Regions from separate parts of the Variovorax sp. GW822-FHT04A09 genome, predicted to be linked through region 2. Evidence: predicted binding sites of a transcription regulator. Region 2 holds the regulator's gene; the other holds the start of a gene.
What was found. Region 2 encodes HrcA, which represses chaperone genes, less so after heat shock. Its sites were predicted from a motif close to TTAGCACTCNNNNNNNNNGAGTGCTAA; they were not measured.
Positions count from the first base shown of each region.

Region 1 (3,405 bases), on a different contig from region 2:
GGGCGCTTCGATGGCCTTCAGCACCAGCTTGATGCCGGCTTCCTGGTCAGCGTTGTCGCCCTTGACCGACTCGCCCACGGCTTGCTTGGCACGCAGCAGTGCCACGCCGCCGCCAGCCACAACGCCTTCTTCCACTGCAGCGCGGGTGGCGTGCAGGGCGTCTTCGACGCGAGCCTTCTTTTCCTTCATTTCGACTTCGGTGGCCGCGCCAACCTTGATCACTGCCACGCCGCCGGCCAGCTTGGCCACGCGCTCTTGCAGCTTTTCACGGTCGTAGTCGCTGGTCGCTTCTTCGATCTGAACGCGAACTTGCTTCACGCGGGCTTCGATGTCAGCAGCAGCGCCAGCGCCGTCGATGATGATCGTGTTTTCCTTGCCCACTTCGATGCGCTTGGCTTGACCCAGGTCGGCCAGCGTCACCTTTTCGAGCGTCAGGCCCACTTCTTCAGCGATGACCTTGCCGCCCGTCAGGATGGCGATGTCTTCCAGCATGGCCTTGCGGCGGTCGCCGAAGCCAGGAGCCTTCACAGCCACGACCTTCAGGATGCCGCGGATCGTGTTCACGACCAAGGTAGCCAGGGCTTCGCCTTCGACTTCTTCGGCAATGATCAGCAGCGGACGGCCAGCCTTGGCGACTTGCTCCAGCACCGGCAGCAGGTCACGGATGTTGCTGATCTTCTTGTCGAACAGCAGCACGAAGGGGTTGTCGAGCAGCGCCGATTGCTTCTCGGGGTTGTTGATGAAGTAGGGCGACAGGTAGCCGCGGTCGAACTGCATGCCTTCGACGACGTCGAGTTCGCTGTCCAGCGACTTGCCGTCTTCCACGGTGATCACGCCTTCCTTGCCGACCTTGTCCATCGCGTCAGCGATGAGCTTGCCGATGGTTTCGTCGCTGTTGGCCGAGATGGAGCCGACTTGCGCGATTTCCTTGGAGGTGGTGGTGGGCTTGGAAGCCTTCTTCAGCTCGGCGACCAGGGCCGTGACAGCCTTGTCGATGCCGCGCTTCAGGTCCATCGGGTTCATGCCGGCAGCCACCAGCTTGAAACCTTCGCGAACGATGGCTTGTGCCAGGACCGTGGCGGTCGTGGTGCCGTCACCAGCGTTGTCGCTGGTCTTGGAGGCCACTTCCTTCACGAGCTGGGCGCCCATGTTCTGCAGCTTGTCCTTGAGTTCGATTTCCTTGGCCACGGACACACCGTCCTTGGTCACGGTGGGGGCGCCGAACGAACGCTCGAGCACCACGTTGCGGCCCTTGGGGCCCAGGGTCACTTTGACTGCGTTGGCCAGGATGTTGACACCCTCGACCATGCGTGCGCGGGCTTCTCCGCCGAAGACTACGTCTTTTGCTGCCATGATGAATTAACTCCGAATGGATTGAATTTGGATGGGATCGAAAGGGAGGAGAAGAATTACTTCTCGACGACTGCGAACAGGTCGTCTTCCTTCATCACGAGCAGTTCGTCGCCATCGACCTTGACGGTCTGGCCGCTGTACTTGCCGAACAGGACGCGGTCGCCGACCTTGACGGTCAGTGCGGCCAGTTCGCCCTTGTCGTTGCGCTTGCCCGGGCCCACGGCCAGGACTTCACCCTGATCGGGCTTTTCGGCGGCTGCGTCGGGGATGACGATGCCAGAGGCGGTCTTGGTTTCGCTGTCAACACGCTTGACGATCACGCGATCGGCCAAAGGACGAAGTTTCATTGCATCTCCTGGAAGGGTAAGAAACGGGTTTGTTTGTGGTCGGGCGCCGGAGAAACCGGCGACCTGTCAACTGGATGGGAGGGCTGTTAGCACTCGTCAGCAGCGAGTGCTAATCATAAGGGCATTCGATGACCTTTCAAGGGCGGCGCCCTTGCCGCCGTTTGGCACCGCCGTGCTTTTCCGGGGAAACACCGGGTGGCCGGGTGCCTTCGGCCGGGAAGTTTTGAGATATTTTGCCCGGGCAAAATAAGGCCGTGCCCATGTCGCCGATGCACGGAGGTCGCGCGCAGATTGCTTTTTTGTAATCCGGGTGATCGGTGGTGGACGGGCTTGGCTTCCTAGAGTCGCGGCATCCCGGCAACCTCCAAGGACACCATGACACACACCTTCCGCAACACCGTTTTCGCCGCAGGAGCCGCACTGGCCGCTGCCGGCGCCTTTGCCTCGGGCACCCATGCCGGTGGCCACGGCCACGATGCCGAGGCCGCCGTCGGCAAGCCTGGCGTGGCCGCCAAGGTGACGCGCACGGTCCAGGTCGACATGACGGACTCGATGCGCTTCACGCCGGCGGACATCAAGGTCAAGCAGGGCGAGACGGTGCGCTTCGTCGTCAAGAACTCCGGCGTCCTGAAGCATGAGCTCGTGCTCGGGACCGAGAAGGCGCTGCTGGCGCACTACGAGGCCATGAAGAAGAACCCCGAGATGGAGCACGCCGATCCGAACATGGTCACGCTGGCCGCTGGCAAGACCGGCGAGATCGTCTGGCAGTTCACCCAGGCCGGCAAGGTCGACTTCGGCTGCCTGCAGCCGGGCCACTACGACGCAGGAATGAAGGGCGCGGTGCTGGTGGGCAAGGCCGGCAAGTGAGCGTCCTGCGCACGCGTCTTTCACGTGCCGGCCGCCATGCCGGCGCTTTTTCTTCCAGGGAATCGCGCGACAGGGCTTGACCTTCACATCGTGTCAACCTGGACACTGATCGCTTCCCCCTCAAGGGCTTCCCCCTTTCCTGTCGGAGAACGCGAATGAACGACACGTCCACCAGGCACGCAGGACACCCCCACGGTCATCACGGCCACCACGATCACCACGCATCGCACGGGCATGCGCCCGCGGGCCCTGCGCAGCCCGCTGCGGAGGGCACGGTCTACACCTGCCCCATGCACCCGGAGATCCGGCAGGACCACCCGGGCAACTGCCCCAAGTGCGGCATGACGCTGGAGCCCGAGATGCCGACCCTCGACGAGGGCGAAGACCCCGAGCTGAAAGACTTCAAGCGGCGCTTCTTCTGGACGCTGCCGCTCAGCGTTGTCGTCACCGTGCTCGCCATGGCCGGCCACCGCCTGCAGTGGTTCGAGATGGGCACGCAAAGCTGGATCGAGCTCGTGCTCAGCGTGCCGATCGTGCTGTGGGCCGGCTGGCCGTTCTTTGTGCGCGCGGTGCAGTCGGTGGCGAACCGCAGCCCGAACATGTGGACCCTGATCGGTCTGGGCACGGCCGCCGCCTTTGTCTACAGCGTCGTGGCCACGGTGGCGCCGGGCGTGTTCCCCGCGTCGTTCGTGTCGATGGGGCGCGTGTCGGTCTACTTCGAGGCGGCGGCGGTGATCATTTCGCTCACCTTGCTGGGCCAGATCCTCGAACTCAAGGCGCGCTCGCAAACCTCCGCGGCGATCAAGTCGCTGCTGGGGCTCGCGCCCAAGACGGCGCG
Region 1 is NZ_JBXAMV010000008.1:143,417-146,821, reverse strand. Features, by position in the region: gene groL (chaperonin GroEL) at 1-1,353, opposite strand, end outside; gene AC1RLW_RS29520 (co-chaperone GroES) at 1,410-1,700, opposite strand; gene AC1RLW_RS29515 (cupredoxin domain-containing protein) at 2,076-2,567, shown strand; gene AC1RLW_RS29510 (copper-transporting P-type ATPase) at 2,723-3,405, shown strand, end outside.
Region 1: the regulator HrcA is predicted to act here: its motif matches at 1,787-1,813, upstream of AC1RLW_RS29520 (co-chaperone GroES).

Region 2 (3,405 bases):
ATTCCGCGCGCAACGTGACCGAGCCGGTGGCCTCGTCGACGGCCACTTCGGAGAACTTCAGCGTGCCGGCATGCGGGTAAGGCAGGCCGTCTTCCATGCGCAGGCGGACCTGGGTGCTGGCCGGCGCCATGTCGCCCGAGATGAAGCGGCGCTTGAGCTTCGTCAACGCCAGGCTCGACTGCACGACGTCGACGTAGATCGGATCGAGCCGCTGGATCGTGGCCAGCGCCATCGCCTGGCCCGGCGCCACGAGCGCGCCTTCGGTCACGGCGGAGCGGCCGATGCGTCCCGCGATGGGCGCGGTGATGCGCGTGAAGTCGAGGTTGATGCGCGCCGCCTTCACGGCCGCCTGCGCGGCCTTCACGCCGGCTTGCGCCTGCACCAGCGCCGCCTGCGCCTCTTCGTGTTCCTGCCTGCTCACGGCATTGGCCTTGACCAGTTCGCCGAAGCGATCGGCCTTGCCGCGCAGGCTGGCGATGGTGGCCTGCGACGTGGCCAGCGTGGCCTGCGCCTGCTCGTGCGCGGCCTCGAACGGGCCAGGCTCGATCTCGTACAGCACCTGGCCCGCGCGGACCATGCCGCCCTCTTCGAACAGCCGCTTGCGCACAATGCCGTTGACCTGCGGCCGCACCTCGGAGACGCGGTAGGCGGCCGTGCGGCCCGCGAGCTCGGTGTGCACAGCCACGTCGCTGGCGTGCAGCGCCACCACGCCGACTTCGGGCGGCGCGTCATCGGTGGTGGAAGCCTGCTTGGCGCCGCATGCAGCGAGCGCGAGCAGGGACATCGGAAGCAGGAGCTTGAAAAGCGGGGTCATGGCCATCGGGAATCGCAGTGCGGCGCGCGCAGGGATCACCCGGCTCGTTACATTTGCACTCAAATGGTGCATTCTGCCTTCGATGTTGCATTGCAACCTGAAGGAATCCTGTGTTTGCCGTAGGTGAAATCGGCGGCGGCCGCAGACCTCGCTCGCGCCCTCGCAACCGCAAGGAAAAAGGCCGCGCAATGCGGCCTTCGTCGGGGTGTCTACAGAGGGGGGGAATGTGTGGTGGTAGGCCGTGAGTGGCTTGAACACTCGACCAACGGATTATGAGTCCGCTGCTCTAACCAACTGAGCTAACGGCCCACGCGGGCCCGATTCTATGCGCCGCGCGCGGCCGCTTACTTGCGGTGGCTCAGCGCGTTGCTCACCAGCCGCGACGTGATGTCGACGATCTGGATCATGCGGTCGTACGGCATGCGGGTCGGGCCGATCACGCCCAGCGTGCCGACCACCTGGCCATCGACCTCGTAGTTGGCGCTGACGATGGACAGCTCTTCGAAGGGCACGACCTGGCTTTCGCCGCCGATGAAGATGCGCACGCCCTCGGCCTTGCTCGACACGTCGAGCAGCCGCATCAGCTGCGCCTTCTCCTCGAAAAGATCGAAGGCTCGCCGCAGCTGCCCCATGTCGCTGGAGAAATCGGTCACCGACAGCAGGTTGCGCTCGCCGGAGATCACGACGTCATCGGCCTGCGCATCGGTGAGCACTTCGGAGCTGACCTGCACCGCGGCCTGCATCAGCGCCGCGATTTCTCCGCGCAGCTTCTCGACCTCGGACTGCAGGCGGTCGCGCACCTGCTCGATCGTCAGGCCCGCGAAGTGCGCGTTGATGTAGTTCGAGGCTTCCACCAGTTGCGACTGCGAATAGTCGGATTCCGGGAAGATCACGCGGTTCTGCACGTCGCCGTCGGGCGACACGATGATCACCAGCAGCCGCCGCTCCGACAGGCGCAAGAATTCGATCTGCTTGAACACCGAGACGCGCCGCGGCGCCATCACGACGCCCACGAACTGCGACAGGTTCGACAGCAGGTGCGCGGCGTTGGCGATCACCTTCTGCGGCTGGTCGGCCGCCAGGCTAGGCGTGCTCATCTGCTCGCGCTGCGCGGTCAGCATGGTGTCGACGAAGAGCCGGTAGCCGCGCGTGGTCGGCACGCGTCCGGCCGAGGTGTGGGGGCTGGCAATGAGCCCCAGCGCCTCGAGGTCGGACATGACGTTGCGGATGGTCGCGGGGGAGAGATCCAGCCCTGCCGAACGCGAGAGCGTGCGCGATCCGACGGGTTGCCCATCGGCGATGTAACGCTCGACCAGCGTCTTCAACAGCAACTTGGCACGGTCGTCCAGCATTGCAAGATTTTAGTGTTGTAATTTGTGAGCTATGACCTCACGCTTTCGTCACGTCGCCCTGATCGGCAAATACCAGGCTTCCGGCGCCCGGGCGCAAGCCGATGCGCGCGACGGCGTGATGGAGGGCATTGGCGCCTTCCTCGAATCGCAGGGATGCACGGTGTTCGTGGAGCGTTCGTCCTGCGAGGACACCGACGCCCCGCCGCACCCGCGCTACCAGGCGCTGTCGGTCGAGGAAATCGGCCAGCGCTGCGACCTCGGCCTCGTGGTCGGCGGTGACGGCACCATGCTCGGCATCGGCCGGCAGCTCGCGTGCTACGGCATCCCGCTCATCGGCATCAACCGCGGCCGGCTGGGCTTCATCACCGACATCCCGCTGGACAACTACCAGGCCACGCTGATCCCGATGCTGGCCGGCGAATACGAAGAAGACCACCGCAGCCTGATGCACGCGCAGGTGCTCCGCGACGAGTCCGTGGTGTTCGACGCGCTCGCGATGAACGACGTGGTGGTCAACCGCGGCGCCACCTCGGGCATGGTCGAGATGCGCGTGTCGGTGGGCCGCCATTTCGTGGCCAACCAGCGCGCCGACGGGCTGATCATCGCGTCGCCCACGGGCTCGACGGCCTACGCGCTGTCGGCCGGCGGGCCGCTGCTGCATCCGGCGGTGCCGGGCTGGGTGATGGTGCCGATCGCGCCGCACACGCTGTCGAACCGCCCCGTGCTGCTGCCCGACGCCGACGAGATCGTGATCGAGCTGGTGAGCGGGCGTGACGCCAGCGCCAATTTCGACATGCAGTCGCTCGCCTCGCTCGCCATCGGCGACCGCGTGGTGGTGCGCCGCTCCGACTTCCGGGTGCGCTTCCTGCACCCGCGCGGCTGGAGCTATTTCGACACGCTGCGCAAGAAACTCCATTGGAACGAAGGGGGCTCCTGAATGAAGGACCACGCCCCCAGCTTGAGGACGAACTGAGATGGCTTTGCGACGCATCGCACTGCGCGACTTCGTGATCGTGCGGTCCCTTGAACTCGACCTGTCCGCCGGCTTCACGGTGCTGACCGGGGAAACCGGCGCCGGCAAGTCCATCCTGATCGACGCGCTGCAGCTGGCGCTGGGCAACCGCGCCGACGCTGGCGCCGTGCGCGAAGGCGCCGAGCGGCTCGACGTGAGCGCCGAGTTCGACGCCGACCCGGCCCTGGCCGGCTGGCTCGACGAAGGCGGCTTCGAGGCGGGCGATG
Region 2 is NZ_JBXAMV010000002.1:107,491-110,895, reverse strand. Features, by position in the region: gene AC1RLW_RS11600 (efflux RND transporter periplasmic adaptor subunit) at 1-814, opposite strand, end outside; tRNA gene AC1RLW_RS11595 (tRNA-Ile) at 1,047-1,123, opposite strand; gene hrcA (heat-inducible transcriptional repressor HrcA) at 1,159-2,166, opposite strand; gene AC1RLW_RS11585 (NAD kinase) at 2,198-3,103, shown strand; gene recN (DNA repair protein RecN) at 3,141-3,405, shown strand, end outside.